Regions from separate parts of the Pseudomonas sp. S3_G06 genome, predicted to be linked through region 2. Evidence: predicted binding sites of a transcription regulator. Region 2 holds the regulator's gene; each other region holds the start of a gene.

Region 1 (7,727 bases), 2.7 Mb from region 2:
CATCCAGCCGAAGGCACCGGCAAAACGCGGGAAGCGGAAGTGGGTGAGGATATCTAGAAACGCCTTGTCGCCGAGCAGCCTTGCCAGTACCGCAGGTACTTCGCTGTCGTCGTAAGGTCGGATGGCATCGAATTCGCCCATCATGCTCTCTTGTTGGAAACGGCTAGGGTAAGTAAAGGGTTTGATCGAAAACCCGCGGGGCACGGTCTGAAAAGTAGTCAGACAAAAATAGCCCTGCAAATAGACCGGCGATTATACGCACAAGTCACTGGGGAGACCGCGATGCTGGAAAATGCACTGTATGAATGTCCGTATTGCGGTGAGGAAATCGAGACCACTCTGGATTTGTCCGCTGGGGATCAGACGTATATCGAAGACTGCCAGGTGTGCTGTCGTCCGATCACCTTTGTCCTGCAAGTACATGAAGAAGAGTGGCATCTGGAAGTCTTCAGCGAAAACGAGTGAGGGCCGCGTATGCAGCGAATCTACGAACCGGCGAACCTGATGGAGGGTGAAATGCTCAAGGGCATGCTTGCCAGTGAGGGGATCGAGGCGCATCTGATCGGCCGTGATCTGGTGGGCGGTGCGGGTGAATTGCCGATCTTCGGCCTGCTCTGGCTGTCGGTGGATAACGATCAGGCCGAATACGCCCGCGAGTTGATCACCGCGTACAATGCCGCGCTGCCGCTGCCCGGCGACGAACCGGAAAGCTTTCCCGGCACGCTGGTCTGTTAGGCTGGCCTTCGTTTTATTCAGAGTCGTGTTGCCCCATGTGTGGACGTTATGCCCTGTTTCGCTGGAACCGCGAGTTCGCGGCCCTGCCAGGTTTTCCCGCCGATCAGCAGGCGCAGTGGAACATTTCTCCGAATGACTCGGTGTTGATGCTGCGTGCCGAAGAAGATGGCCAGCGCACCTTGGCCCGTGCACGCTGGGGGCTGACGCCGCCGTGGCTGACCGATCTGTCGAAGACCCCGGCCCATGCCCGCGCCGAAACCGTGGCCGAGCAGCCGATGTTTCGTGAAGCGCTGCGTCTGCGGCGTTGCCTGCTGCCGGCTAACGGTTTCTACGAATGGCGCGGCATCCAGCGCAAGCGACCGTACTGGTTGACGCCGGGGGAGGGCTCGTCGTTGTTTTTCGCCGCGATCTGGGAAGCGTATCCGGTGCAGGAACAGGTCTGGCTGAGCACGGCAGTGATCACTCAATCGGCGGCGAGTCAGCGGCGACCGTTGATTCTCGATGAAGCGGGGCAGGCTGCCTGGCTTGATCCTGAAACGCCGCTGCATGTCTTGCAGGGTTTGCTCGCCAGTGAACCGGCGGCGCTGCGCGAGCGGGTGCTGGCGAATCTGGTGAATGATCCGAAGTTGAACGGGCCGGAGTGCCTCACCCCGGCTTGATGAGTGATCTGTGCCGGCATATTCGCGAGCAGGCTCGCTCCCACATGTGAATGCAATCCAACTGTGGGAGCGAGCCTGCTCGCGAAGAGGATCTAAAGATCAGACCTTGAACTGATTGATCAACCGCCGCTGCTGTTCCGCCAGTTTGGTCAACCCGGCGCTCGCCGAGCTCGATTCATCCGCACCGCCCGCCACTTCATTCGCCACCTTACCGATGTTGATCACATTGCGGTTGATGTCGTCGGCTACTGCACTTTGCTCTTCCGCCGCACTGGCAATCTGCGTGTTCATGTCGTTGATCACCGACACGGCCTGAGTAATGGTCTCCAGCGCTTCGGCCGCTTTCGCCGCGTGCTGCACGCTTTCGTCGGTGCGGTTCTGGCTGTCTTCCATGACGCGCACCACATCGCGGGTGCCTTGCTGCAATTGCTGGATCATCGCCTGGATTTCTTCAGTGGCCTTCTGGGTTTTCTGCGCCAGATTGCGCACTTCATCTGCGACCACGGCAAAACCGCGACCCTGCTCGCCGGCCCGGGCGGCCTCGATTGCCGCGTTCAGTGCCAGCAGGTTGGTCTGTTCGGCGATGCCGCGAATGGCGGTGAGGATGGCGTTGATGTTTTCGCTGTCCTTGGCCAGCGTCTGCACCACCTCGACAGCCTTGCCGATTTCCACCGCCAGTACGCCAATCGAATTCGATGTGTCGCGCACGATCTGCATGCCTTGGCTGGCGGCCTGATCGGCGTGGCTTGCCGCTTGTGCTGCCTGGGTGGCGTTGCGCGCGACGTCCTGGGCGGTGGCGGTCATTTCCTGCACCGCGGTCGCTACCTGATCGATTTCGGCCATTTGTTTCTGCACGCCGATGTTGGTGCGAATGGCGATGTCGGCGGTGTGTTCCGAGGAATCGCTGACGCTCTGCACCGAGGTCACCACTTGCGTAATCATCGCCTGCAACTTGGCGAGGAAGGTGTTGAAGCCTTTGGCAATCGAGCCCAGTTCATCGCTGCGGTCGCTGCTCAAGCGACGGGTCAGATCGCCTTCGCCCTGAGCGATGTCATCAAGCATGGCGACCATTTGCTTGAGTGGCCGCGCAATGCCGTGACCCACCAGCCAGATCACCAGCAGGCCGATGCCGGCGATGATCAGGCCGACCATGGCCATGCCGAAGGTGTCGGATTTGCGCTGGGCATCAAGATCAGCCTGGAGGTTTTGCAGATCGGCCATGACCGCGTTTAGCGGCAATTGCAGCATCAGTGTCCAGCGTGCGTCGGTCTGGCCGATGCCGAACGGCAGGTACAGTTCGATGCGGCCCTTGGCCTGATTCACCGAATAGGTGACCTCGTCGCGCTTGAGATTGGCGAGACTGCTGGCCTGTTCGGCGTCGAGGATGTCGCTGACTTTTTCACCAAATTTGCTCGAGTCCTTGGTGTAGGCAACGATCCGCCCGTTGCCGCCGACCAGAGCCATTTCACCGGCGCCGCTGTAAAGCTTCTGGTTGGCGGCGAGCAGCATGTCCTGAATGAAGTTCACCGAGAGGTCGGCGCCGACGATGCCCTGGAACGCGCCGTTGACCATGATCGGTTCAATGAACGAGGCGAGCATGACAATCTTGTCACCGACCTTGTACGGTGCCGGGTCGATCACGCAGGCTTTCTTCGTCTCTTTCGAGCACAGGTAGTACTCGCTGGCGCGTATGCCGGTGGACAAGGTTTTCTGGTCGTCGACATCGGCCAGTTTGTCCACGCCCAGGCTGCCGTCGGTATTGCGGAACCACCACGGCAGGAAACGTCCATTGGCTGGATCGATACCGACCACGGCGCTGCCGATGTAGGCCGCGTCATTGTGGTCCAGTGCGTTTTTTTCCCAGCCGATGTATGTGCCGAGAATTTTCGGGTTCTTTTCGACGTTTTCCTTGATCAGGCTGATCAGTTGCTCGCGGCTGACGCTCAGGCGCGGCTGGCCGTCGGCGGCGGTTGTGCCGAGCAGGGCGTTGACCCGTACCAGGCCGCCGGCAATCAGCAGCGGCGCTTCGAGTTCGCGCTGGATCTGGCTGACCTGGGTCTGCGCCAGCGAAGTCAGGCGCTGTTCGATGACTTGCTCGAACTGCGCCTGGGTGCGCTGTTGCACCATTTCTTGCGTGCGAGCGCCGGAGAACAGCGCGTACAGCACCAGCGCCGCGACCACGCTTAGAACGATGGCGCCGGCCAGAGCGGCGACGGAAAACTGGATCGACTTGAACTTCATGGGAGCTCCGCACGCAAGAGGACAATCTGCGAGGGATTTATCGGCGCGGTGGGCGCGGCCATTAGAGACGCTGGTCGGAATCGGCCCGCGATGTCGCTGATGGATCGGTGCACGGCGGATTCAATGCGCCTTGAGGAATTTCCAGCCAGACTTGCGGCCTTAGGTGGATGTACGCGCAATGCGTCCGTTGTATCTGGCGCCAATACAATTAGCCGCCTAGGATACGCCTCAGGTTTTCAGGGAGCTTTTGAATGAACAAGACATTAGTGGTAAGTGCTTTGAGCGCAGCGCTGTTGCTGGCCGGTTGTCAGTCGGTCAACACCACCAGCGGCGGTGCCGTGGGCGTGGAGCGCAAGCAGTACATGTTCAGCATGCTGTCCTCGCAAGAGGTCGATCAGATGTACGCGCAGTCGTATCAGAAGACCGTCGGCGAGGCGTCGAGCAAAGGTGTGCTGGACAAGACCAGCCCGGAAGCCAAGCGCGTGCAGACCATCGCCAACCGCTTGATCGCCCAGGCGCCGACCTTCCGCCCGGACGCGGCGCAGTGGCAATGGGAAGTCAATCTGATCAAGAGCGATGAGCTCAACGCCAACTGCGGTCCCGGCGGCAAGATCATCTTCTACACCGGGCTGATCGACAGTCTGAAACTCACCGACGATGAAATCGCTGCGGTCATGGGCCATGAAATCGCCCACGCCCTGCGCGAGCACGGTCGTGAAGCGATGTCCAAGGCTTACGGTATGGAGATGGCGAAGCAGGGCGCCGGTGCCTTGTTCGGTCTGGGTCAGGACAGCCTGGCGCTGGCCGACACCGTGGCCAACTACGGCATGACCTTGCCCAACAGCCGCGCCAACGAAAACGAAGCCGACCTGATCGGCCTGGAACTGGCCGCCCGCGCCGGTTACAACCCGAACGCGGCGATCACCCTGTGGGACAAGATGAGCAAGGCTTCCGAAGGCGCGCCACCGGAATTCATGAGCACTCACCCGGCATCGAGCAGCCGCATTGCTGCGTTGCAGGCAGCGATTCCGAAGGTGATGCCGCTGTACGAAAAAGCCCCGAAGTCTTAAAAGTCGAAGGACACAACGATTCTTCAGGTTGGGAGGGCTGTTGTGGCGAGGGGATTTATCCCCGATGGGCTGCGAAGCAGCCCCCAAAACCTGCAAATGCGCTATGTATGACACTCTGAGGCAGCAGGTTTGGGGGCGCTTCGCGCCCCATCGGGGATAAATCCCCTCACCACAGGTTTTGGGTAGTTCAGTAGACGGGGTTAAACCCAGCCGCTGCTCTGCATGGCCTTGTATACCGCAACAATCGCCAGAATCATGAACGCCGAAGCCGCGAGGCGGCGGATCAGGGTCAGCGGCAGTTTCTCTGCAGCAAAGTTACCCGCCAGGACCACCGGCACGTTGGCAATCAGCATGCCCACGGTGGTGCCGATAATCACCAGCCAAAGTTCCGGATATTGCGCGGCGAGCATCACCGTGGCGATCTGCGTCTTGTCGCCGATTTCCGCGATGAAGAACGCGATCAGCGTGGTCAGGAACGGCCCGAACTTGCGCGCCGTGCTGGCTTCGTCGTCATCCATTTTGTCCGGGACCAGGGTCCACAGCGCCGTGGCGGCGAAGCTGGCGGCGAGGATCCAGTGCAGGACGGCGTCGGAGAAGAAACTGCCGACCCAGGCACCTACCGCACCGGCTGCTGCGTGGTTGGCCAGAGTCGCGGCAACAATCCCGGCGATGATCGGCCAGGGTTTGCGAAAGCGAGCGGCGAGAATCAGCGCGAGCAGTTGCGTCTTGTCGCCGATTTCGGCCAAGGCAACGATAGCGGTGGGAACGAGTAGCGAGTCCAGCATCAGGGATTTCCTAAGGGGCGGGTCGACACGGCTATGACACGTACAGCCTTCCCGCCCCGGGTAAGGTGTGCGTGTCATAGGTCTTGTCAAACCCTGCGATCCGTCTGGTGCGGACGCTTGGGTCGCATACGCCATGATCTGAGGATCAAGTATGTTGACGTATGCCGGACGAGCTTGGCGCTCGTGGGAGACTACTCCCCTAGGACGGAGCGGATTCTGCCTAGGCAAATCCGATTGGGCAAGAACAAATTTTCAACCGCGCTTGGCCCGGTAAATCCGGAAACCATTGCCTTCAGCCTTGATCGCACACACGCCCAGGTGCTCCTCGATCAACGGCTGATACTTGAGGAAGCTGTTCGCCACAAGGCGCAGTTCGCCACCGTTTTTCAGATGTTTCGCCGCTTTTCGCAGCAGGTTCTCCGTAGCGAAATAATCGGTGTGCACGCCGACATGGAACGGCGGATTGCTCAGAATCGCGTTCAAACCCATCGGCGCGGCATCGATGCCATCACCGGTCAGCACTTCGGCCTCCAATCCATTGGCGGCCAGGGTCAGACGGCTGCTGGCGGCGGCGAACGCGTCGACATCCAGCAACGTCACCTGATTGTGCGGATAGCGACGTTTCACCGCAGCCCCGAGCACGCCGGCGCCGCAACCGAAGTCGAGCAGATGGCCGCTCGGCAGTTTGTCCAGATGCTCCAGCAGCAGGGCGCTGCCGCGATCCAGGCGCCCATGGCTGAACACGCCCGGCAGGCTGATGACTTTCAACGGCCCTTCGGCCAGCGGCAGTTCGTAAGTCTGCGCCAGGCTTTCCAGCGGTTTCGCTTCAGGCGCATTGGCCACGGTGACTTGCCAGAGCTGGCAGTGGCGAGCGCTGTCGAGTTTGCGTGGCTTGCCGAACGGGTTGAGCTGTTTGGACGCGCCTTCGATGCCGCTGCGTTTTTCCCCGACCAGAAACACCTCACGCCCGGCCAGACGCGACGCCACGGCGTTGAGGATGTAGTCGGTCAGGTCCTTGGACTTGGGCAGGAACACCACAGCGCTGTCGAACTCGCGCTCCGGGACATTCACGCCGAACTGGCTGCGGCCCTCGAAACGCGCGTCCAGTGCGGCTTGGTCGCCAGCGTGCCAGCACCAGCCGAACGCATTCGGCAGACGCCCGAGCAAATCATCGGCGGGCAGGCCGGCCAACAGCAGCGAACCCTGGAATAACTCGGCCTGACGAAGCAGTACTTCACTGCGCGGATCCATAACTGCTCCTTGAAAAAAGTGCCGCAGTTTATCAACTGACGACCCGCAGCGCCTCACCGCTGAAGAACGCCTGGGCGTTTTCGCTCAGTTGCCCGACGATACGCTGGCGCGCCTCGCGACTGCCCCAAGCGTTATGCGGGGTGACGATCAGGCGCGGGATATCGGCGGCGAGCAGCGGATTGCCCTGGGTCGGTGGCTCGACACTCAACACATCGGTCGCCGCACCGCCGAGGTGGCCGCTACGCAAAGCGTCGGCCAGCGCTTGCTCATCGATCAGGCCGCCCCGGGCGGTATTGACCACAAATGCGCCGGGCTTCATCGCGGCCAGTTCGCGGGCGCCGATGAAATGCCGGGTGTGCTCGTTGAGCGGGCAGTGCAGGGTAAGGGCGTCGATCTGCGGCAGCAGTTCTTCCAGCGGCAAGCGATCCGGTCGAGCAGGGCGCCCCGGAATCTGCCCGAGCAAAACGCGCATGCCGAACGCCTCGGCCAATCGCGCCACGGCACCACCGAGCTCGCCATGGCCGAGCAGGCCGAGGGTTTTGCCTTGCAGTTCGACGATCGGGTAGTCGAGCAGGCAGAACTGCTTCGCCTGCTGCCAGCGGCCTGCGCCCACAGCCTTTTGATAGTCGGCCAGGCGCGTGGCGAGGTTGAGCAACAGCATGATCGTGTGTTGCGCCACCGACGGCGTGCCGTAAGCCTGGCAATTGCACACAGTGATGCCGTGGGCGCGGGCGGCAGTGAGGTCGACATTGTTGGTGCCGGTGGCGCTGATCAGGATCAGTTTCAGTTGCGGGTTGGCAGCCATCGCGGCCGCGTCGATCACGACTTTGTTGGTGATCGCCACACTGGCGCCGTGCAGGCGTTCGCTGACCTGTTCCGGCAGAGTCTGGGCGAACAGCTGCAAGTCGCTGAAGCATTCGCGCAACGGACCGAGGTCCAGATCGCCGAGGTCCAGCGAAGGGTGATCAAGGAATACCGCGCGGCGC
Region 2 (7,727 bases):
GGTGACCGGCGGCAAAGGTGGCGTCGGCAAGACTAACGTGTCAGTGAACTTGTCGCTGGCGCTGGCAGAGCTTGGCCGTCGGGTCATGCTGCTGGACGCCGACCTGGGCCTGGCGAACGTCGACGTTCTGCTGGGGCTGACACCCAAGCGCACACTGGCCGACGTCATCGAAGGCCGTTGCGAACTGCGCGACGTGCTGTTGCAGGGGCCGGGCGGGATTCGCATCGTGCCGGCGGCCTCCGGCACGCAGAGCATGGTGCACCTGAGCCCGGCGCAGCACGCCGGCCTGATCCAGGCGTTCAGCGACATCGGCGACAATCTCGACGTGCTGGTGATCGACACCGCTGCGGGTATTGGTGACTCGGTAGTCAGTTTCGTACGCGCCGCCCAGGAAGTGTTGCTGGTGGTCTGCGACGAGCCGACTTCGATCACCGACGCTTACGCGCTGATCAAGTTGCTCAACCGCGACTACGGCATGAACCGCTTCCGCGTCCTGGCCAACATGGCGCAGAGCCCGCAGGAAGGGCGCAACCTGTTCGCCAAGTTGACCAAGGTCACGGATCGCTTCCTCGACGTCGCCCTACAATACGTCGGCGCCGTGCCGTACGACGAAAGCGTGCGCAAAGCGGTGCAGAAGCAGCGCGCCGTCTACGAAGCCTTTCCCCGTTCCAAGTGCGCGCTGGCCTTCAAGGCCATCGCCCAGAAGGTCGACACCTGGCCGCTGCCGGCCAACCCGCGCGGGCATCTGGAATTTTTCGTCGAGCGTCTCGTGCAGCAAACCGCAGGGCCTGTGATATGACCGCCAGTGGCATGAATCTTTACAAAAAGTCGGCGCGTGACGCGCAATACGAATTGATCGAGCGTTACGCGCCACTGGTCAAGCGCATTGCCTATCACTTGCTGGCGCGCCTGCCGGCCAGCGTGCAGGTCGAAGACCTGATCCAGGCCGGGATGATCGGTTTGCTCGAAGTCTCGACCAAATACGACGCCAGCAAAGGCGCCAGTTTCGAAACGTACGCGGGCATTCGAATCCGCGGCGCGATGCTCGATGAAGTGCGCAAAGGGGATTGGGCGCCACGCTCGGTTCACCGTAATACCAGGATGGTCAGCGACGCGATTCGCTCGATTGAAGCTAAAACCGGCCGTGACGCTAAAGATCACGAGGTTGCGGCCGAACTCCAATTGAGTCTCGACGATTACTACGGGATTCTGAATGACACCTTGGGCAGTCGCCTGTTCAGTTTCGACGACCTCTTGCAGGACGGCGAACACGAAGGGCTGCACGAGGATGGCGCCAGTGCTCATATGGAGCCGTCACGCGATCTGGAAGATGAACGCTTCCAGGCGGCGCTGGCGGACGCGATTGCCAATTTGCCGGAGCGTGAGCGACTGGTGTTGGCGCTGTACTACGACGAAGAGCTGAACCTCAAGGAAATCGGTGAAGTCCTTGGCGTCAGTGAATCGCGGGTCAGCCAGTTACACAGCCAGTGCGCGGCCCGTCTGCGGGGGCGTTTGGGGGAGTGGCGAGCGCGCTGAAGGCAGTGTGGGGACACTGCGAAACGAGGCTGGTGCGGTGATGAACGGCGCCGGTCTCGATCCGTTGTGCTCCAGACAAACTTTAAGTGCTGCGCCGATTGATTGAAGTGGCGCGTCCAGGTGCTGGGCGCGTTTAAGACTGCTTGGAGGTCGAATTGAACAAAGACATGAAAATCCTCATCGTTGATGACTTCTCAACGATGCGGCGGATCATCAAGAACCTGCTGCGCGATCTTGGGTTCACCAACACCGTCGAGGCCGACGATGGCACCACTGCCATTCCGGTGCTCAACAGCGGCAGCATCGACTTTCTGGTAACGGACTGGAACATGCCGGGCATGACCGGTATCGACCTGCTGCGTCACGTGCGCGCCGATGAAAAACTCAAGCACCTCCCGGTGTTGATGGTGACTGCTGAAGCCAAGCGCGAGCAGATCATCGAGGCCGCCCAGGCCGGTGTGAACGGTTACGTGGTCAAACCTTTCACGGCTCAAGCGTTGAAAGACAAAATCGAGAAGATTTTCGAACGCATCGGCTGATGAATGCGCGGGGGAGCTATGGAGCATAACGAATCATCACAGGGCGATTTCGAATCGACCCTGAAAAAACACGCGGTCGAACTGGTCGAGAGCCTTGAAAAAGGCAAGTTCGGCGACGCGGTGCAACTGATCCATGAGCTCAATCAGACCCGTGACCGCGGCCTGTATCAGGAAGTGGGCAAACTCACACGTGAACTGCACAGTGCGATCGTCAATTTCCAGATTGATCCGCACATGCCGCAGGCCGAGGAAGTGTCGCAAATCACCGACGCCACCGAACGCCTGGGCTATGTGGTCAAGCTGACGGAAGCCGCGGCCAACCGCACCATGGATCTGGTGGAAAGCGCCACGCCGGTGGTCAACAGTCTCGCTGATGAAGCGCAGACGTTGAGCGCCGATTGGGGCCGCTTCATGCGTCGCGAGGTCGGGGCTGAAGAGTTCCGCGAACTGGCGCGCCGGGTCGACGGTTTTCTGTCACGCAGCAGCACGGACAACCGTGCGGTGTCGAGCAACCTCAACGACATCCTGCTGGCTCAGGATTACCAGGACCTCACAGGTCAAGTGATCAAGCGTGTGACCCAACTGGTCACCGAAGTCGAAAGCAATCTGCTCAAACTCGTGCTCATGGCCAGTCAGGTCGACCGCTTTGCGGGCATCGAACATGACCGCGCCGCAATGCTTGCTGAAAAAGATCCACAAAAACATCTCTCGCAGGGTGAAGGTCCGCAGATTCATGCCGATAAACGAGAAGACGTTGTGTCCGGTCAGGACGATGTGGACGATTTGTTATCCAGCCTTGGATTCTAGAGTTTCGGAATTCGGGTTTTTTGGGTTTTTAGACCTGTAGGAGCACCCCATTAATGAGCTTCGGCGCCGATGAAGAGATCCTTCAGGATTTCCTGGTTGAGGCCGGCGAGATTCTTGAGCAACTGTCCGAACAACTGGTCGAGCTGGAAAGCCGCCCGGATGATGCAGATCTGCTCAATGCAATTTTTCGCGGTTTCCACACTGTAAAAGGGGGCGCCGGCTTCCTTCAGCTCAATGAGCTGGTGGAGTGCTGTCACATCGCCGAAAACGTGTTCGACATCCTCCGTAAGGGTGAGCGTCGCGTTGATGCAGAACTGATGGACGTTGTGCTCGAAGCACTGGACGCGGTGAACAGCATGTTCAGCGAAGTCCGTGAGCGTGCACCGATTACCGCCGCCACGCCGGAACTGCTGGCCGCGCTGGCGCGTCTGGCCGAGCCGCAATCGGCGGATGAAGCCGTTGCCGCACCAGTAGAAGCGGTGGCAGAACCGGTCGCCGAAAGCGCATCGGAAGACATCACCGATAACGAATTCGAACAACTGCTGGACTCGCTGAACGCCGTCAAGGCCCAGGCCGAGGCTCCGGCCGCTGTCGCTGCTCCCGCGCAGGTTGCCGACACGGCGGCCAGCGATGAAATCACCGACGCCGAGTTTGAATCGCTGCTCGATCAACTGCATGGCAAAGGCCAGTTTGCTGTCGATGCGGTCGCTCCGGCGGCACCAGCAGCGCCGGCCGCACCTGCTGCGGGCGACAGCTCGGACATCACCGACGACGAATTCGAAGCCTTGCTCGATCAGTTGCACGGCAAGGGCAACTTCGCCGTTGACGCGCTGGAATCGGCCATCGCTTCGGCGCCGGCAGCACCTGCTGCACCGGCAGCCGCTGCGGCCGGCAGTGACCTGATCAGCGATCACGAATTCGAATCGCTGCTCGACGAATTGCACGGCAAAGGCAAGTTTGACGCCAGCGCTGCGACTGCGGGTTCCGCGTCGAGCGTCGCCACGCCAGCGGCGAAAGCTCCGGCTGCCGCTGTTGCACCGAAGCCTGCCGCCAAGCCTGAACCGAAAGCCGAGGCGCCGAAACCGGCCGCCGCTGCTGCTCCGGCTCCGGCCCGCGCGCCAGCCGCTGCACCGGCAGAAAAGCCGGCCAGCGAAGCTGAAACCACCGTACGCGTCGACACCGCGCGGCTCGACGAGATCATGAACATGGTCGGCGAGCTGGTGCTGGTGCGTAACCGTCTGGTGCGTCTGGGCCTCAACAGCGGCGACGAAGCCATGTCCAAGGCCGTATCTAACCTCGACGTGGTCACCGCTGACCTGCAGACCGCCGTGATGAAGACGCGGATGCAGCCGATCAAGAAGGTCTTCGGGCGCTTCCCGCGTCTGGTTCGTGACCTCGCGCGGCAGCTGAAGAAAGAGATCAACCTGGAACTGGTGGGTGAAGAAACCGACCTCGACAAAAACCTTGTCGAGGCCCTGGCCGACCCGCTGGTCCACTTGGTGCGCAACGCCGTCGACCACGGCATCGAGTCGCCGGAAGAACGCGAAGCATCGGGCAAGGCCCGTGGCGGTCGCGTGGTGCTGGCGGCCGAGCAGGAAGGCGACCATATCCTGCTGTCGATCTCCGACGACGGCAAAGGCATGGACCCGAACGTCCTGCGTTCGATCGCGGTAAAACGCGGTGTGATGGACAAGGACGCGGCCGATCGCCTGAGCGATACCGAGTGCTACAACCTGATCTTCGCCCCGGGTTTCTCGACCAAGACCGAGATCTCCGACGTGTCCGGCCGTGGTGTCGGCATGGACGTGGTGAAGACCAAGATTTCCCAGCTCAACGGTTCGATCAACATCTACTCGACCAAGGGCCAGGGCTCGAAGATCGTCATCAAGGTGCCTTTGACCCTGGCGATCATGCCGACGCTGATGGTCATGCTCGGCAATCAGGCCTTTGCGTTCCCGCTGGTCAACGTCAACGAAATCTTCCACCTCGACCTGTCGACCACCAATGTCGTCGACGGTCAGGAAGTGGTGATCGTGCGCGACAAGGCGCTGCCATTGTTCTACCTCAAGCGCTGGCTGGTCAGCTCCGCCGCTCACGAAGAGCAGCGCGAAGGCCATGTGGTGATTCTTTCGGTGGGCACACAGCGGATCGGCTTCGTCGTCGATCAACTGGTCGGCCAGGAAGAAGTGGTCATCAAGCCATTGGGCAAAATGCTCCAGGGAACTCCGGGCATGTCCGGCGCCACCATCACCGGTGACGGCCGCATTGCGCTGATTCTCGATGTTCCAAGCATGCTCAAGCGTTACGCCACAAAGCGTATTTGAATCCGGGGCGGCGGCGCGATGACGCGCCGCTGCACCTAATGGAGTGTTTATGGCAGTCAAAGTCCTGGTGGTGGACGATTCGGGTTTTTTCCGCCGCCGCGTCTCGGAAATTCTTTCGGCGGATCCGAGCATCCAGGTGGTCGGCACGGCCACCAACGGTAAAGAGGCGATCGATCAGGCCATGGCCCTCAAGCCTGACGTGATCACCATGGACTACGAGATGCCGATGATGGACGGCATCACGGCAGTGCGGCACATCATGCAGCGCTGCCCGACCCCGGTGTTGATGTTCTCCTCGCTGACCCACGAAGGCGCGCGGGTAACCCTCGATGCGCTGGACGCCGGCGCGGTGGATTTCCTGCCGAAGAATTTCGAAGACATTTCGCGCAATCCCGAGAAGGTCAAGCAACTGCTGTGCGAGAAAGTCCACAGCATCTCGCGCAGCAATCGTCGTTTCAGTGCCTACAGCGCGCCGGCTCCCGCCGCTGCGCCAGCGCCGACGCCTGCTCCGGCAGCGTCGAGCTACGGCAGCCACACGAGCCACAGCAGCCCTGTCCCGGCACGTCCGGCGCCTGCGCCAGCGCCTGCCCGTGCATCCGCTGCCAGCGCTTCGTCGCCGGCTCCGAAACGCAAAGCCTACAAACTGGTTGCCATCGGTACCTCGACCGGCGGCCCGGTCGCGCTGCAACGTGTGCTGACGCAGTTGCCGGCGAACTTCCCGGCGCCGATCGTGCTGATCCAGCACATGCCGGCGGCGTTCACCAAAGCGTTTGCCGAACGTCTCGACAAGCTCTGCCGTATCAGCGTCAAAGAGGCCGAGGATGGCGACATCCTGCGTCCGGGCCTGGCGCTGCTGGCGCCGGGTGGCAAGCAGATGATGATCGACGGCCGTGGCGCGGTGAAGATTCTGCCGGGCGACGAACGTCTGAATTACAAGCCGTGCGTGGACATTACCTTCGGTTCGGCGGCGAAATCCTACGGCGACAAAGTTCTGGCAGTGGTGCTGACCGGCATGGGCGCCGACGGCCGCGAAGGCGCGCGTCTGCTCAAGCAGGGCGGCAGTTCGGTGTGGGCGCAGGACGAAGCAAGCTGCGTGATCTACGGCATGCCGATGGCCATCGTCAAAGCCGATCTGGCTGACGCGGTGTATGGTCTGGACGACATCGGCAAGCACATCGTCGAGGCGTGTATCTGATGGATGTTCTCAGCCTTATCGGCCTCATCATGGCGTTCGTCGCCATCATCGGCGGCAACTACCTTGAAGGCGGCCACCTCGGCGCGCTGGCCAACGGCCCGGCGGCGCTGATCGTACTGGGCGGAACGGTCGGTGCTGCGCTGCTGCAATCGCCGATGAGCGCGTTCAAGCGCGCTATGCAGATTCTCGGCTGGATCTTCTTTCCGCCGCGTGTCGACCTGGCCGGCGGCATCGACCGGGTGGTCAATTGGAGCCTGACGGCGCGCAAGGAAGGCTTGCTTGGCCTCGAAGGCGTGGCCGACGCCGAACCTGACAGCTACTCGCGCAAAGGTCTGCAACTGCTGGTCGATGGCGCCGAGCCGGAGGCGATTCGCAGCATTCTCGAAGTGGATTTCTACACTCAGGAATCCCGCGATATCGAAGCGGCCAAAGTGTTCGAAAGCATGGGCGGCTACGCGCCGACCATCGGCATCATCGGTGCGGTGATGGGCCTGATTCACGTGATGGGCAACCTCGCCGATCCGTCGCAACTGGGTAACGGCATTGCCGTGGCGTTCGTCGCGACCATCTATGGCGTGGCCAGTGCCAACCTGATCCTCTTGCCGGTCGCGGCCAAGCTCAAGTCCATCGCGTTGCGGCAGTCGCGTTATCGCGAAATGTTGCTGGAAGGAATTCTGTCGATCGCCGAAGGTGAAAACCCTCGTTCCATTGAGTTGAAGCTGCAAGGCTTCATGGACTAAGGGAATAACCTCATGGCTCGTCGTCGCCACCAGGAAGAACACGTCAATCACGAGCGCTGGCTCGTGTCCTACGCGGATTTCATCACTTTGCTGTTCGCGTTTTTCGTGGTGATGTACTCGATCTCGTCGATCAACGAAGGCAAGTACAAAGTCATTTCCGAAGCGCTGATCGGCGTGTTTACCGACTCCGATCGCTCGCTCAAACCGATTCCGATCGGCGACGAACGACCGAAAACCGTGACCCCGGCCAAGCCGCTGGTCAAGGATGCCGAGCAGGTCGACGCCGGTATATCCGGGGCCAGCGATCCGCTGAAAAGCATCGCCGATGACATCAGTGCCGCCTTCGGTGACTTGATCAGCTCCAACCAGATGACCGTGCGCGGCAACGAGTTGTGGGTCGAGATCGAGCTCAATTCCAGCCTGCTGTTTGGCAGCGGCGACGCCATGCCGAGCGACATCGCGTTCAACATCATCGACAAGGTCGCGGCGATCCTGAAGCCGTTCGACAACCCGATCCACGTCGAAGGCTTCACCGACGATCAACCGATCCGCACCGCGCAGTACCCGACCAACTGGGAACTGTCCT
Region 3 (7,727 bases), 1.5 Mb from region 2:
GAGCGCGAGCCGTTGAATCATGATTCGCCATTGTTGCAGTTGAGCAACGTGGTGGCGACGCCGCACATGGGCTCGGCGACCCATGAGACGCGTGAGGCGATGGCGCGGTGTGCGGTGGAGAATCTGCTGGCGGCGTTGAACGGACAGCGGCCGGCGAATCTGGTGAATCCTCTAAACTGATCGTTCCCACGCTCAGCGTGGGAATGCAGCCCGGGACGCTCCGCGTCCCTTCCGAAAGCTGGAACGCGGAGCGTCCCTACAGGCATTCCCACGCGGAGCGTGGGAACGATCAGCAAGGCGCCGGGGCAGGCAATGCAAGACCCTCAGGCACTGCGCGCCTGCAACAGCTGCACCGCACACAACGCAATCCGCGCGCAGGCATCCGCCAATTTGACCCGATCCACCACCAGCCCGATGCGAATGTGCCCCGCCGCGCTCGGCCCGAACGCTTCGCCGGCCAGCACAGAGACGCCATAACCCTCCAGCAAGCGCTCAGCAAATGCCTGAGCGCCAAGCCCAGTCTGGCGCACATCGACCATCACAAACATGCCGCCATCCGGGCGGATCGGCTGCAACCCAGGGCAACCGTACAAACGTTCGCAGACCAGATCGCGGCGCAAGCGATACTCCTCACGCATCTGAGAGACTTCCGGCAGATCACTTTGCAGCGCCACTTGCGCGGCCTTCTGTACGAAATCCGGCAGACCGAAGAGCATGCTCAGCGACAGATTCACCAGATGCTCGGCCAAGGGTTTCGGGCCGATCATCCAGCCGATGCGCCAACCGGTCATCGCATGGGATTTCGACAGACTGTTGATCGTCGCGGTGCGCTCGGCCATGCCCGGCAGGCTCGCCGGGCTGATGTGCTCGCCTTCGTATAAAAGCTCGCTGTACACCTCATCGCTGATCAGCCACAGGTCATGGCGAATGCACAGCGCTGCCAGTTCCTGCCAGATCAGCAAGGGCAGACTCGCGCCGCTGGGATTGTTCGGGCTGTTGAGCAGCATCGCGCGAGTTCGCGGGGTAATGCGCGAGGCGACATCGGCGGGGTCGACACGAAAACCGTTCTCCGGGCGCACCGGCACGGCAATTACCTTGGCACCGCAAGCGCCAAACACTCCTTCGTAGGTAACGTACATCGGCTCGGCGACGATCACTTCATCGCCCGGATCGAGCAGACACTGCGCCACCGAATACACCGCGCATTGCGCGCCGGGCAGGACAATCACCTGATCAGGATCAACCCGTTGACCACTGCGCTGGCGATGACGCTCGGCAATCAGCCAGCGCAGCTCGAACCGCCCACGCACATCGGAGTAATGGGTGTCGCCGGCCAACAGGCTGTCAATCGCACCATGGACAATCGGCAACGGCGTATCGAAATCCGGATCGCCGACGCTCAACAACAAAACATCAACGCCGTCGGCGCGCAGTTCCAGCGCTCGGTCGTGAATCTGCCAGGCAGCGGCACCCTCCCCGGCGATTCGTTGGGTCAAGGCTGAATAGCGCATGTACGTCTCCTGTTAGCGCGGTTTCCAGCCTTCACCGTATCTCAAATCACGAAACGCGCCACCATGGCGTTCAAATCCACTGCCAGTCGCGACAGTTCGTGGGTCGCGGCGCTGGTCTGGTTGGCGCCGGCGGCCGATTGCGTGGCGAGGTCGCGAATGTTGACCAGGTTGCGATCGACTTCGCGGGAGACTTGCGCCTGCTCTTCCGAAGCGCTGGCGATAACCAGGTTGCGCTCGTTGATCTGGTGAATCGATTGCGTGATCTGCTCCAGCGCCACGCCGGCCGCGCGGGCCATTTCCAATGTGGACTGGGTGCGCTGATTGCTTTGCTGCATCGACGAAACCGCTTCTCCGGTACCGTTCTGGATGCCGGCGACCATTTTTTCGATTTCCTGAGTCGACTGCGCGGTGCGATGGGCCAAGGCGCGCACTTCGTCAGCCACCACGGCAAAACCACGGCCAGCCTCGCCGGCACGCGCCGCTTCAATTGCAGCGTTGAGCGCCAAGAGGTTGGTCTGCTCGGCGATGGCCCGAATCACGTCCAGCACCTTGCCAATGTCACGACCTTGCGCGGCGAGGCCTTCGATCATCTGCGCGGTGTTCTGCACGTCGTGAGTCATGGTCTGGATCGCGTCGACGGTTTTCACCACCTGATCGCGACCTTCGCGGGCGGCGTGGGTCGACTGGTTGGACGCCTCTGAAGTCGACACGGCATTGCGCGCCACTTCTTCCACCGCAGCGGTCATCTCGTTGACGGCAGTGGCGGCTTGTTCGATTTCGTTGTTCTGCTGCTGCAAGCCACGAGAGGCTTCTTCGGTGACAGCGCTAAGTTCTTCGGCAGCGGCGCCCAGTTGCGTGGCGGAGCCGGCGATCTGCTCGATGGTTCTGCGCAAGTTGGTCTGCATCGCCGCCAAGGCTTCGAGCAGGCGCGCCGGTTCGTCCTTGCCGTCGACTTCGATGGCTTTGCTGAGGTCACCGTCGGCAATGGTTTGCGCAGCGAGCACGGCGCGGTTGAGCGGCGTGACGATGCTGCGGGTCAGCAACCAGGCGAGCAACACGGTGGCTAGCGCCGCAATCACGGCGACGATGATGATCCCGGTGATGGCGCTGTCATAGTTTTCACCGGCCTTGGTCGCCGCCGCTCTGGCCCCGGCGGTGTTCATGCCGATCAACTTGTTGAGCTGCTCGCCCATTTGATCGGTGCCTTCCTTGATGCGCGTGTTGATCAACGCGCGCATCGCTTCCAGATCGCCCTTGCGCGATAGCTCAATCATCTGATTCTGCGCTTGCAGGTAATTATCGAGCGTCGTCGAAAACGTCTGGAAGACCGCGCGCTCTTCAGGGCCTGCCGGCAACGCAGCGTAGTTGGCCTGTGCTTTGCGCACCTTGTCGACCAGCACCGCGATGCGGGTTTCTGCCTCTTGCAGGCTGGCCGGTTCGCGATTGACCAGCACACGGAACGAGAGAATGCGCATGCGCAGGACGTTTTCCGTGACCACGCTGAGGTGGGTCACGCTTGGCAACTGGTTGGTGTCCATATCGATCGACGCCTGACGAATGACCGTCATGCGGCTTACGGCGAACACGCCGAGGACAATCACCAGCAAGGCGATGAAGGCAAAACCGAGGAAAGCACGGGGCGCGATATTCAGATTACGCAGGGACATGGTCGGACTCTCGAAAGAAAGAAACTACGAGCATCCATGCCGTGAGCACTGGCCCATAGCGGGCGACAGTCCGGCGTCACTGGGTTTTGGTTTTGTGTGCGCCTGAACGTTGTATCGGCCAGGCTTGAGGAAGGTTTCGGGTCTGCGGTAAATATTTTTCGGGACGTGACAACGATCAAACACTGCTCCGCTGCCATTGGTAGGAGCTGTCGAGTGCAACGAGGCTGCGATCTTTTGACTTTTAAAAGCAGGATCAAAAGATCGCAGCCTCGTTGCACTCGACAGCTCCTACATAGGCAAGCCGATCAGCGTTTGGTGGCGAGTTGCCAGACCCGAGCAATATCGGTTGCGCGCTCACGCAGCAGGCGCGGGGCTTCGGCGCAGGCCTGTTCCAGAGTCATCGGTCCGCTGGTCACGGCGAACGCGGCGTCGATGCCATGCTGATAGAGCTCCTGATAGCCATCGCCCAAGGTCCCGGCAATCACGATCACCGGCACGGCGTGCTGTTTGGCAAGTCGCGCAACACCGAACGGCGTTTTGCCGCGCAGGGTCTGCGCATCGAAGCGGCCTTCGCCGGTAATCACCAGATCCGCACCTTTGACTGCCTCAGCGAGCCCGACCAGTTCCGCTACCACCTCGACGCCCGCCTGAAACTGCGCACCGAGAAAAGCCTTGGCCGCAAACCCCAGACCACCCGCCGCGCCGCTGCCCGGTTCATCGCGCACGTCTCTGCCCAATGCTTGCGCGCAAAGCTCGGCGAAGTGCCCCAGCGTCTGATCGAGCTGCTCAACCTGCGCAGGCGATGCGCCCTTCTGCGGGCCGAAAATGGCCGAGGCGCCGTGGGGCCCGCAGAGTGGATTATTGACGTCGGCGGCGATGTCGAAACGCACATCGGCCAGACGTGGATCAAGTCCACTCAGGTCCAATCGCGCCAGTTGCGCCAAGGCCAGGCCGCCGGGTACCAGCGACTGATTCTGCGCATCCAGCAACTTCACACCCAATGCCTGCATCGCCCCGGCACCGCCATCATTGGTCGCGCTGCCGCCAATCGCCAGAATCACCCGTTGCGCGCCGGCATCCAGCGCTGCACGAATCAGTTCACCGGTGCCAAACGTGCTGCTGATGCAGGCATCGCGCTGTCCCGGCGGGACCAGTTGCAGACCGCTCGCCTCGGCCATTTCTATGATCGCGGTGTGGTTGTGCGGTAGCCAGCCCCAAGCAGCATCGACCGGCGCGCCCAGTGGACCGCGCACGCGGGTGCGGCGTAACTCACCTTCGCAGGCTGCAAGAATCGACTCGACCGTGCCTTCGCCGCCGTCGGCCATCGGGCATTTGACCAGCGTCGCCTGCGGCCAGACCTGCGCCAGTCCGAGGGCGATGGCTTCGGCAACGCCTTGGGCACTCAGGCTGTCCTTGAACGAGTCGGGGGCGATGACGATCTTCATGGGAATTCTCCGGTTGCAGTGGCATTCATGCTGCCAGTCGGCCTGCGCCTTGACGCCGGTCGGGTGCACAAGTGGCGTCGGCGTTTATTGTTCATTTCCACAAAAGGCTGGCGCTGGATGTTCCGGCCTCTTCGCGAGCAGGCTCGCTCCCACATTTGAAATGCATGCCACTGTGGGAGCGAGCCTGCTCGCGAAGGGGCCCCGAAATACACCGATCAATTCGGATCAGTCTGCGGCAGCAACTGCACCCCCAGATACAACGCCAGCATCCCGTCCAGCTTCAACGGATCTACCCCGCTCAACTCGGCAATCCGTTCCATGCGATAGCGCAGGCTGTTGCGATGGATGCCCAGCGCTTCGGCACAGGCCTGGCTCTGCCCGTCGTGCTCGCACCAACTGCGCAGCGTCGCCAGCAACTGGCCGTTGCTGTCCTTGGCGATAACCTTGCGCAGCGGCTTGAGCAGTTCGTCCAGCGCATCGTCGTTGCGATGTCGCCATAGCATGACCGGCAAGCGATAACGATTGAGCGTCAGCAGTCTCGAATTCGGCAGCACGTCACGACCATACGCCAGCAAGTCGCCGACCCGTCGATAACAGCGGCGCAACCCGGCCAGGCCATCCGCCTGCCCGCCGACGGCAATGCGCAAAATCTTCCAGCCGAGGCCATCGAGCTTTTCCAGCAGGCGATCGTGCTCGACGTTCTGGCTCGCCGGGCGACACCACAACAGCGACGACTTCGCCGAACTCACGCACCAACTGTCGGGATACCGCGAGGTCAGCCACGCACTCAGTGCCTCGACGGTTTGCCCCGGCCCGTGCTCAAGACCCAGCTCAAACAGATACGGCACCCGGGTCAATTGCGGCTTGAGCCCAAGCTGCTGCGCCTCATCGATCAGGCGCGGCGAATCCCCCGCCTCGCTCAACAGCAAAGCCAGCAGATCATCGCAACGCTGCCGTCGCCATTGCTGCTCGGCCTGCTGGTTGCGCTGGCCGACGAGCATTTCAGCGGTCATGCGCACCAGCTCGGCGTAGGTGCGCAATTGCTCCGGCTCGCCAGTGATGCCAAGCACGCCGATCAAGCGCTGATCGAGCAACAGCGGCAGGTTGATGCCCGGTTGCACGCCTTTGAGGTGCACCGCCGTTTGCGCATCGATTTCCACCACACGCCCGTTGGCCAGCACCAGTTGCGCGCCTTCATGCCGGGTGTTGATGCGCTCCGGTTCACCGCTGCCGAGGATCAGGCCCTGACTGTCCATGACGTTGACGTTGTACGGCAAAATGGCCATGGCCCGGTCGACGATGTCCTGGGCAAGGTCGTGATCGAGTTCGAACATAGCGGCGGCAATCCTTCATTTCAGGCACGGACGGTTGTTCAGCCGCACAGGGTCTGGCGGCAAACCCTGTGCTCAGGCACAAAGACAATCCGGCCAAAGGTGGCCGAGACTCTCAGGGCGATCAACGTTACCCTTTGCATCGCAAAAAATCATAATAAAGAGAGAGCCGCTATGTCGCAGAGCGCCGCAGCTACCCAGACCATCGACGACGGTAAAAACGCCGTCTACAAACGCATCACCCTGCGTTTGATTCCCTTCATTTTCATCTGCTACCTGTTCAACTACCTCGACCGGGTCAACGTCGGCTTCGCCAAATTGCAGATGCTTGACGCACTGAAATTCAGCGAAACGGTGTACGGCCTCGGCGCCGGGATTTTCTTCATCGGTTATGTGCTGTGCGGCGTGCCGAGCAACCTGGCACTGACCCGCTTCGGTCCTCGGCGCTGGATTGCCTTGATGATGATCACCTGGGGCACGCTGTCGACCTGCCTGTTGTTCGTCACCACCCCGACCGAGTTCTACACCCTGCGCTTTTTCACCGGTGCCGCTGAAGCCGGTTTCTTCCCGGGCGTCGTGCTGTATCTCTCGCAGTGGTTCCCGACCTTCCGCCGTGGCCGGATCATGGCGTTGTTCATGTCGGCAATCCCCGTCTCCGGTTTGCTCGGCAGCCCGTTTTCCGGCTGGATTCTCAACCACTTCGCCGCTGGCCAGGGTGGCCTGGCCGGCTGGCAGTGGATGTTCCTCCTGCAAGGCATTCCGACCGTGATCCTCGGCGCACTGGCGTATTTCCTGTTGAGCGACAGCTTCGCCAATGCCAAATGGCTGACCGCCCACGAGCGTTCGGCGCTCGAAGCCGACCACGCCGAAGACCTCGCCAATAAACCTAAAACCGCCACCGACTCACTGCTTGCGGTGTTCAAGAATCCTGCGATCTGGGCCTTCGGCCTGATCTATTTCTGCATCCAGAGCGGCGTGTATGCGATCAACTTCTGGCTGCCGTCGATCATCAAGAACCTCGGCTTCAGCGATAACCTGGTGATCGGCTGGCTGAGTGCGATTCCGTATCTGCTCGCGGCAGTGTTCATGCTGGTCGTCGGCCGCTCGGCGGATTTGCGCAAGGAGCGCCGCTGGCACTTGGTGGTGCCGATGCTGATGGGCGCTGTCGGGCTGGTGATCGCGGTGAATTTCGCGGCGAATCCGGCGATTGCGATTCTCGGCCTGACCATAGCGACCATGGGCGCACTGACTGGTCTGCCGATGTTCTGGCCGGTGCCGACCGCCATGCTGAGCGCGGGCGCGGCGGCTGGCGGTCTGGCGCTGATCAACTCGATGGGGCAGATGGCCGGGTTCCTCAGCCCGTACCTGGTGGGTTGGGTCAAGGACAGCACTGGCTCGACGGATGCGGCGTTGTATGTGCTGGCGGCGGTGATCGTTGGCGGGAGTCTGCTGGCGTTGCGGATGACGCGGACGTTGCGGGCTTGAGCTCGCGTGCATGAACAAAACGGCCCTTACGGGCCGTTTTTTTATTCGGTTTCACTTTGCACGATGATGTTCGGCGAGCAGACCAGCGTCGAAGCCGATCAGAGCCGTTGTAACAAAATCTCTATACTTTGCCATTCCATGGAACCGTGCTTACGCAGCCGCGCCTAATGGTCGCTCGCTCGAATAAGTCTGCCAAGGATAGTCAATGTTCAATCGGCCCATCGATTTTGTCCGCAAGCCATTGCGCGCGATGTTTAACGCGTTCGATAACAAGGAAGCATTCGACAC
Region 4 (7,727 bases), 2.7 Mb from region 2:
AGGTCATCTGAATAATGGTCTGCATAATCGTGCTCTGAGTCGAAATGGTCTTGGCGTTCGCCTGATAGTTGCTCTGACCTTTGATCAGGTCAACCAGCTCGTTGGTCAGGTTAACGTTCGACTCTTCCAGCGAGTTGGACACCACCTCACCCAACGTACCAGTCTTCGGCGCATCGTAGCCCGGAATACCCGAAGCGAAAGTCTCTTTCCAGCTAGTGCCACCGACAGCCTGCAAGCCCTGTTCGTTGGTGAAGCTGGCCAGTGCAACCTGACCAATCGCCTTGCTCTGGTTGTTGCTGAAGTTGGCGAACAGCGTACCGGTGCCATCGATCGTCAGGTTGGTGATCTGGCCGGTGGCGTAACCATCCTGAGTCGGAATCGTGCGCGAGGTATCAGCGTTGTACTGCGTGGTCTTGGCCATCGAAATGGTCACGCCATTCGGGTTGGCCGAAGCGCCATTAGGCGTGAAATTACCATTGGTCACGGTGCCTGGCACCCAGTTGTTCAGGGTCAAATCACTGCTGATAATCGGATTGGTCGGGTCTGCCGGATTAGGCGTACTGACCTGAAGCAACTTGCCGGAACTGTCGAACGTCAGTGTTGAAGCCACTGGTGGAGTCTTGGTTGGATCGCTACCGGTAGCATCCGGGTTACGGCCGTCAACCAAGGTGTACACCTTCCAGACGTTATCACCGGTCTTCACTACATACTGATCCATAACATGCGCGTTGCCCTGCGTGTCATAGATCGGGGTGCTGAACGATTTGGTGTAAGTCTCAGGCTTGGACGGATCGAACACCACGGGGGTGGCGCCCGTGTCGATGATTTTAGTGGCGGACGAATTCAGGTTGATGCTCGAAGTCACCGCCGAAGTCGACTTCGGCGCCAGGTTCGAAGTATCGATCTTGAGGTCAGTCAACACACCGTTGATGATCTTGCCGTTGGCATCCACACCGTAACCTTGCAGACGCGAGGTGTAGTCGGTGTTGGTGATGTAACCGGCGTTGTCGACCTTGAACGTACCGGCACGGGTGTACGAGATCGAGCCGTTGTTGCTCATGGTGAAGAAGCCGGAACCGTTGATGCCCATGTCCAGCACGTTGCCAGTGTTGTTGATGTCACCTTGGGTGAACTGCTGGGAAACGTTGGCCAGGCGCACGCCGTTGCCGATCACTTTGCTGCCGCTGCCCAGACGAGTCGACGAATAGACGTCTTCGAATTCTGCGCGCGAGGATTTGAAACCGGCGGTGGCGACGTTGGCGATGTTGTTGCCGGTTACGTCGAGTTGTTTGTTGGCGGCATAGAGACCGCTAAGGCCGATGTTAAAAGACATGTTCCACTCCTTCGTGCCGGGTTAGTCGGCTCTATATACCAATGGTTTGTACTTTGGACAGGGCAACGGTGCCCTTGCCGGCCAGGTTGAGCATCAGCTCGCCACCGGTCTGGCTGATCGTCACGCTGTTGACGGTCGCCGGCAGGTAGGTCGCCAGGTCGGTCGCGGTGCCGTTGATCGGTGCGCTGGCCTTGAACGTGTAAGTGCCGACCGGAACCACGGTGCCGGCGGTGTCCTTGCCGTCCCAAGTGAAACTGGCATCGCCGGCAGCGCGGCTGCCCAGGTCGATGGTGCGCACGGTCTTGCCGTCCTTGTCGGTAATGGTCACGGTGCCTCCGGCAATCGACGACGGCACGCTGACAGAACCGGTCAGGCCTTTGCTCGGGTCATCGAGCTGCGCGGTGTTGGTCTGCACGATCACGTTGCGACCGACCAGCGACGAAGCCTGCAGCGCTTGCGACGAGTTGTAGTTGCCGGCAAGGCCGCTGACGGTGGAGTTCAGCGTGGTGATGCCTTCAAGGCTGCTGAACTGCGCCAGTTGCGCAACGAACGCGCTGTTGTCCTGCGGGTCGAGCGGGTTCTGGTTTTTCAGCTGGGTGACCAGCAATTGCAGGAAAGCATCCTTGCCCAGCGCCTGGCCGCCGGTGGCACTGTTGGTCGCCGAAGCGATGCCGCCCGACGTAGTGCTGCTGGCCTTCTTCGACGAGTTGGCCAGGATGTCGTTCATGCTCAGGCTGCTGGTGGTATCCGTAACGCTCATGGCAGTCGCCCCTTATTACTGACCGAGGGTCAGTACCTTCTGCATCATGGTTTTGGCGGTGTTCATCATTTCCGCGTTGGTCTGGAACGAGCGGCTCGCAGAAATCATGTCAGCCATTTCTTCCACCACGTTGACGTTCGGGTAGTAGACGTAGCCCTTGGCGTCGGCAGCCGGATGGTTCGGCTCGTAGCGCGCTTCAAGATTGCTCTGGTCTTCGACGACGCCGAGCACCTGCACGCCCTGCCCGGCCGCGTCCTGGTTCTGGAACAGCGAATTGCTGCCGCCGGCCTGGCCGCCCTGGAACATGGTGGCGAATACCGGATGGCGCGCGCGGTAGGTCTGGTCGATGCTCGACGAAACGGTTTCGGCGTTGGCGATGTTCGAAGCCACGGTGTTCAGGCGTGTGGTCTGCGCGCTCATGCCGCTGCCGGCAATGTTGAAAACGCTGGACAGGGACATGGATTATTCTCCGCGCAGGGCTGACACCAGCCCTTTGAATTTGCTGTTGAGCAAGGTGAAGCTGGCCTGGAAGCCGACGGCGTTTTCCGCGTAGTTGGACTGTTCCAGTTGAGCGTCGACGGTGTTCTGGTCGATCGAAGGCTGCATCGGCGTGCGATACATCAGCGACTCGTCGCCATTGCCCAGCCCTTCAGCCTCGATGTGCCGGCTGTTGGTCATGTTCAGGGCAAAGTGGCCGCCGGTCTTGGTCTTCTCGGTCTGTGCTTCGAGCACTTTGGAGAAATCCAGATCCCGCGCCTTGTAGTTCGGGGTGTCGGCGTTGGCGATGTTGTTGGCCAGCACTTCGGCACGCTGAGCGCGGAAGCCCAATGCCTTTTCGTGAATGCCCAGCGCTTTGTCGAAGCTGATGCTCATGTCGGGAACCTTCAGGTGACCGGTTTTTCGTATCTGAGCTTTAGCAAGCGCCGTGCCAAATGAACAAAGCCCCGTATTCCGGGGCTTTGCGCCTGACAGGCAAAGCGGCAATGCCAGAAAAGCGGCAACCGGTTACCGCCGGATGCCGCTTTTCTGCCGCTTGCCGTCCTTGCCAGGTCAGCGCAGATCCCTGTGGGAGCGAGCCTGCTCGCGAAGGCGGCGTGTCAGGCGCCAACTGTCTTACGGACAGACCGCTATCGCGAGCAGGCTCGCTCCCACAGGGGGTTTGTGGTGCTCGTGGAAAATAATTCGGGCATAAAAAAACGGGAAGCCTTTGCGGGCCTCCCGTTTTTTGTATCACTGCAAACCGCTTATTTCGCCTTGTAGATAATCCCCGGGCTGCACTGAACCATCTGGTAATGATCCGGCAATCCGTTCAGCGCTTCCGAAGCGCCAAGGAACAGGTACCCGCCCGGCTTCAACGTGCTGTGAATGCGCAACAGGATGTCCTTCTTCACTTCGGCAGAGAAGTAGATCAACACGTTGCGGCAGAACACGATGTCGAACTTGCCCAGCGCTGCGTAACTGTCGAGCAGGTTGAACGAGCGGAATTCCACCCGGCTCTTGATCGGCGCCTTGACCACCCAGCGCCCCGGCCCTTTCGGGTCGAAGTAGCGTTGCAGGCGTTCCGGCGACAGACCGCGACCGATCGCCAGGCTGTCGTACTCGCCGGTCTTGCAGTTGTTGAGCATCAGGCCCGACAGATCGGTGGCAACGATCTGCACACCCATCTTCAACTGACCCAGGTTGCTGCGCTCGAACTCGTCGATCGACATCGACAGCGAGTACGGTTCCTGTCCCGACGAGCAGGCCGCCGACCAGATCCGCAGACGCTGGTTGGGGCTGGCCTTGATCGCTTCCGGCAGTACCTTGTTCTTCAAGACTTCAAACGGATAGGTGTCGCGAAACCACAGGGTTTCGTTGGTCGTCATGGCATCGACCACCTGCTCGCGCAAACCGCTGCGCGGCTGGGTCTGGATGCGCTGTACCAGCTCACCCAGGGACTTGATGCCTTGCTGCTCCATCAGTTTGTTGAGACGGCTCGAGACCAGATACTGCTTGTTTTCACCGAGCAGAATGCCACAGGCTTTTTCCAGGAAGACCCGGAACTGTTCGAAATCCAAATTACCCGTAGACAATGATGCCGCCTCTTAAATCGTGTTGACCGCCAGGGACAGAAGGTCCCTAGCTGATATCTGCTGCTTTGATCCGGTCGACTACCCGGGATGCGAGGTCATCAGGACGGAATTTGGCCAGAAAGTCATCAGCACCGACTTTCTTCACCATCGCCTGATTGAATACCCCCGACAACGAAGTATGCAGGATGATATGGAGCTTTTGCATGCGCGCGTCGCCGCGGATTTCCGCCGTCAGGGTGTACCCGTCCATCTCCGGCATCTCGATGTCGGAAATCATCATCAGGAACTCTTCTTCCGGCTTCTTGCCCTCGTCGACCAGCTTGCGCAGGTAATCCAGCGCCTGCTTGCCGTCGTTCAGCGCCACCACTTCGACACCGATGGTCTGCAGACAACGCGTGACCTGCTTGCGCGCCACCGACGAGTCATCGACCGTCAGCACCCGCAGCGACAACGCCTTGGTCTGCGTCTCGACATCGACCACGCCCACCGAAATCGCTTCCGGCGTCGGCGCCACTTCGGCCAGCACCTTCTCGACGTCGATGATTTCGACCAACTGATTGTCGACCCGGGTTACAGCGGTCAGGTAGTGATCGCGACCGGTACCCTTGGGTGGCGGATGGATCTCTTCCCAGTTCATGTTGACGATGCGCTCCACCGAGCGGACCAGGAAACCCTGGGTCTTGGTGTTGTACTCCGTGATGATCACGAACGGACTGTTCTTGTCTTTCAACGCACCGGAGCCCGTTGCCATTGCCAGATCCAGGATCGGAATGGTCGCTCCCCGTATATTCGCTACCCCGCACACGACAGGACTGGATTTGGGCATCAACGTCAGCGACGGGCATTGCAACACTTCCCGTACCTTGAACACGTTGATCCCATAGAGCTGCGGCCCGTCGAGACGGAACAACAGCAGCTCGAGGCGATTCTGCCCTACCAGTTGCGTGCGCTGGTTCACCGAATCCATTACACCAGCCATGCCCAGACTCCTACACCAACGCCAAGTGTTGTTGCGACGCACATTCATTGCTAAACGGCACGGCGCTTGCTTTTTAACTCGTATGAACGCTCAAACGACATTTTCCCGACGCCTGACATCCTCCCTTCGCAAAGGGCTTTGCGCGGTGTCCGCCGTTTGCTGCTTGCTTGCTGGCAGTCCTGCCCATGCAGATGCGGTTACCTTGCCTGATATGCTTATCGGCGTGACTCAGGGCTTTCTTGAATTCACCGTAGAAGACTATTTGGCTTCCAGTCAAACCGAAGGCCGCTACGAAATCGAAGTCAACCAGCTCGACCCGCGCATGCGCATGCCCATGTGCGACAAGGAATTGACAGCCACACTGGAGAGCCCGGCACGCCCGCTGGGCCGCGTCACGGTGAAGGTTCGCTGCGAAGGCAGTTCGCCCTGGACGGTGTTCGTACCCGCTCAAGTCCGCCTGTTTCGCGAGATCGTGACGACCACCCGTCCGCTGAAACGCGCCGGCATTATCGAGCCGCAGGATGTGACCTTGCGCGAGCGCGACGTCAGCACGATCAACCAGGGTTTCCTGACTTCCGTCGACGAAGCGATCGGGCAGAAACTTACCCGACCAACGGTCGCCGATCAGGTCATCACCCTGGTGCATCTGGAACAGGCCGAAGTGGTGCGCAAGGGTGACCAGGTGGTGATCACTGCGCGCAGCGGCACCCTTGCCGTACGCATGCCGGGGGAAGCGCTCTCCAATGGCGGCATGAAAGAACAGATTCGCGTAAAAAACCTTAATTCTCAAAGAGTTATCAAGGCGCAGGTGATTGCGCCGGGACAGGTCGAAGTGGCCATGTAAAAGCCTCGTGGAGAAAACTGGCGCCGATCCCGTCGCTTCCCTAAACTGTGCCGCAGCAGGTCTCGCAACGGCGCATGCAAGCTTATGGTTGATTGGGCCTAAAGTTTTTCAGGGGATAGCCGAAAACATGGCAAGCGTCCAAATTCCCAGAGGTTTTTTATCATGGTTATCGATTTCAACCGATTGAACAGTTCCTCGTCACTAACCGGCAGCACACGTACCAGCAACGCCAAGGAAAGCGCTGAAAACAGCCCCTCCGCGCCGCTGAATACCCAGGCCGAACAGGCCAATGTCGCCAAAAGCGGGGAGTCGGTACACCTCAGCAATGAGGCTCAACAGTTGCAGAAGGTCACTGACAAGCTGCGCGATCAGCCTGCTGTCGACAAAGCCCGTGTGGCCGAGTTGAAAGCCGCGATTGCCGATGGCAGCTATAAAGTCGACAGCAACCGTGTAGCCAGCAAACTGCTCAACTTCGAAGCCCAGCGCTAGGCTTTTGCCGGCGCCAGGCTTTTGGACGCTTAAACCCCAAGGCCAGCTATGCACGACACTAACTTATTGCAACTGATCAACGACGACTTTGCTCCAGCGCAACAATTGCTGGAGTTATTGCAAACCGAATCCCTCGCTTTGCATGGTCGTGACATGCCGTTGCTGGAAGAAATTCTGGCGACCAAGCAAGCGTTGATCATTCTGCTCGAGCAGCATGGCCGCAAGCGCAGCGAAATCCTCGCCAGCCTCAACCTGCCGACCGATCGCACAGGTCTTGAGCAACTGGCCAGCCAGTCGAGCATTGGCGACCAGTTGCTGGCCCAGGGCGATGCCCTGACCGCGCTGATCGCCCAGTGCCAGGCTGCCAACGTCAAGAACGGCCAGTCGATCCAGATCCAGCAGGCGACCACCGCCAATCAGCTGAAGATCCTCACCGGCGGCGAGCCGCCAGCGCTGTATGACGCCAGCGGCACCTTTGCCAAACCGGTCAAGCCGCGAACGCTCAGCCAGGCATGAGCCATTCGCTGGCCCTGCACTATCCACTTGCGCAACATGCTGGCAAAATACTGGCCAGTCGTCTTATTTTGTCTGGAGATTGAAGAACCGTGTCCAACACCCTAAGCGCGGATGATGCTCCGCAGCCTCCAAAGGTGCTCACCACGCCACTGGAAATCTCCAGCAACCTGCGCCAGCTGCAAGACAGCCACGATCCGCTGATCATCACCTTCCATGAACGCAGCCAGCGCTTTCAGAGTTACCTGATCAAGGTCGACCGCGAAACCGCAACGATTGCGCTGGACGAAATGATCCCGCGCGATGGAGAGCGCTTCCTCCAGGCTGGCGAACCGTTCAAGGTCGAAGGCTTTCATGACGGCGTGCGCATCGCCTGGGAATGCAACGGCACTCTCAACATCGAAGAATCCGACGGCGACCGTTTCTACACCGGCGACCTGCCGAGCGAAGTGGTCTACCACCAGCGCCGCAATGCCTTCCGCGCTGCGCTGAAACTCACCGATCTGGTCAGCGTCGAACTGGGCGGCGAAAAGCTCAAGGCGCCTATCCACGGCAAGCTGTTGGACATTTCCGCGACCGGTTGCAAGTTCCGCTTCGAAGGCGACATCACTGATCGCCTGCAACTGGGCCAGGTCTACGATCGTCTGATCGCCCCGCCGCTGTTCGGCAATCAGCCAACGTCGGTCGAGCTGCGCTACCTGCACTTCGAAGAAAAACTCAACATCACCTTCGCCGGT

Evidence for each region. The regulator FliA, encoded in region 2, starts transcription of late flagellar genes. The targets are predictions, from matches to a motif close to CTAAAGTTTNNNNNNNNNNNGCCGNTAA.
Region 1: a site for FliA is predicted at 3,673-3,700, ahead of AB4N47_RS01440 (methyl-accepting chemotaxis protein). Genes of this name have one in related genera too.
Region 3: a site for FliA is predicted at 3,290-3,317, ahead of AB4N47_RS08815 (methyl-accepting chemotaxis protein). Genes of this name have one in related genera too.
Region 4: a site for FliA is predicted at 6,087-6,114, ahead of flgM (flagellar biosynthesis anti-sigma factor FlgM). Genes of this name have one in related genera too.

Annotation. Positions count from the first base shown of each region.
Region 1 covers NZ_CP162738.1:298,492-306,218, forward strand. Annotated here, with positions in the region: gene AB4N47_RS01420 (1-acyl-sn-glycerol-3-phosphate acyltransferase) at 1-141, opposite strand, end outside; gene AB4N47_RS01425 (CPXCG motif-containing cysteine-rich protein) at 283-465, shown strand; gene AB4N47_RS01430 (putative signal transducing protein) at 475-735, shown strand; gene AB4N47_RS01435 (SOS response-associated peptidase) at 771-1,394, shown strand; gene AB4N47_RS01440 (methyl-accepting chemotaxis protein) at 1,494-3,635, opposite strand; gene AB4N47_RS01445 (M48 family metallopeptidase) at 3,887-4,705, shown strand; gene AB4N47_RS01450 (TMEM165/GDT1 family protein) at 4,906-5,490, opposite strand; yybP-ykoY riboswitch at 5,579-5,703, opposite strand; gene AB4N47_RS01455 (class I SAM-dependent methyltransferase) at 5,743-6,741, opposite strand; gene AB4N47_RS01460 (2-hydroxyacid dehydrogenase) at 6,773-7,727, opposite strand, start outside.
Region 2 covers NZ_CP162738.1:3,461,425-3,469,151, reverse strand. Annotated here, with positions in the region: gene fleN (flagellar synthesis regulator FleN) at 1-799, shown strand, start outside; gene fliA (RNA polymerase sigma factor FliA) at 796-1,536, shown strand; gene AB4N47_RS15485 (chemotaxis response regulator CheY) at 1,704-2,075, shown strand; gene AB4N47_RS15480 (protein phosphatase CheZ) at 2,094-2,882, shown strand; gene AB4N47_RS15475 (chemotaxis protein CheA) at 2,936-5,206, shown strand; gene AB4N47_RS15470 (protein-glutamate methylesterase/protein-glutamine glutaminase) at 5,256-6,401, shown strand; gene AB4N47_RS15465 (flagellar motor protein) at 6,401-7,141, shown strand; gene motD (flagellar motor protein MotD) at 7,154-7,727, shown strand, end outside.
Region 3 covers NZ_CP162738.1:1,917,814-1,925,540, reverse strand. Annotated here, with positions in the region: gene AB4N47_RS08825 (2-hydroxyacid dehydrogenase) at 1-180, shown strand, start outside; gene AB4N47_RS08820 (pyridoxal phosphate-dependent aminotransferase) at 324-1,511, opposite strand; gene AB4N47_RS08815 (methyl-accepting chemotaxis protein) at 1,553-3,178, opposite strand; gene AB4N47_RS08810 (glycerate kinase) at 3,484-4,623, opposite strand; gene AB4N47_RS08805 (sugar diacid recognition domain-containing protein) at 4,839-5,957, opposite strand; gene AB4N47_RS08800 (MFS transporter) at 6,129-7,439, shown strand; gene AB4N47_RS08795 (acyltransferase family protein) at 7,645-7,727, shown strand, end outside.
Region 4 covers NZ_CP162738.1:805,807-813,533, reverse strand. Annotated here, with positions in the region: gene flgE (flagellar hook protein FlgE) at 1-1,333, opposite strand, end outside; gene flgD (flagellar hook assembly protein FlgD) at 1,365-2,093, opposite strand; gene flgC (flagellar basal body rod protein FlgC) at 2,109-2,552, opposite strand; gene flgB (flagellar basal body rod protein FlgB) at 2,556-2,966, opposite strand; gene cheR (protein-glutamate O-methyltransferase CheR) at 3,338-4,165, opposite strand; gene AB4N47_RS03675 (chemotaxis protein CheV) at 4,212-5,144, opposite strand; gene flgA (flagellar basal body P-ring formation chaperone FlgA) at 5,227-5,988, shown strand; gene flgM (flagellar biosynthesis anti-sigma factor FlgM) at 6,151-6,477, shown strand; gene AB4N47_RS03660 (flagella synthesis protein FlgN) at 6,526-6,993, shown strand; gene AB4N47_RS03655 (flagellar brake protein) at 7,083-7,727, shown strand, end outside.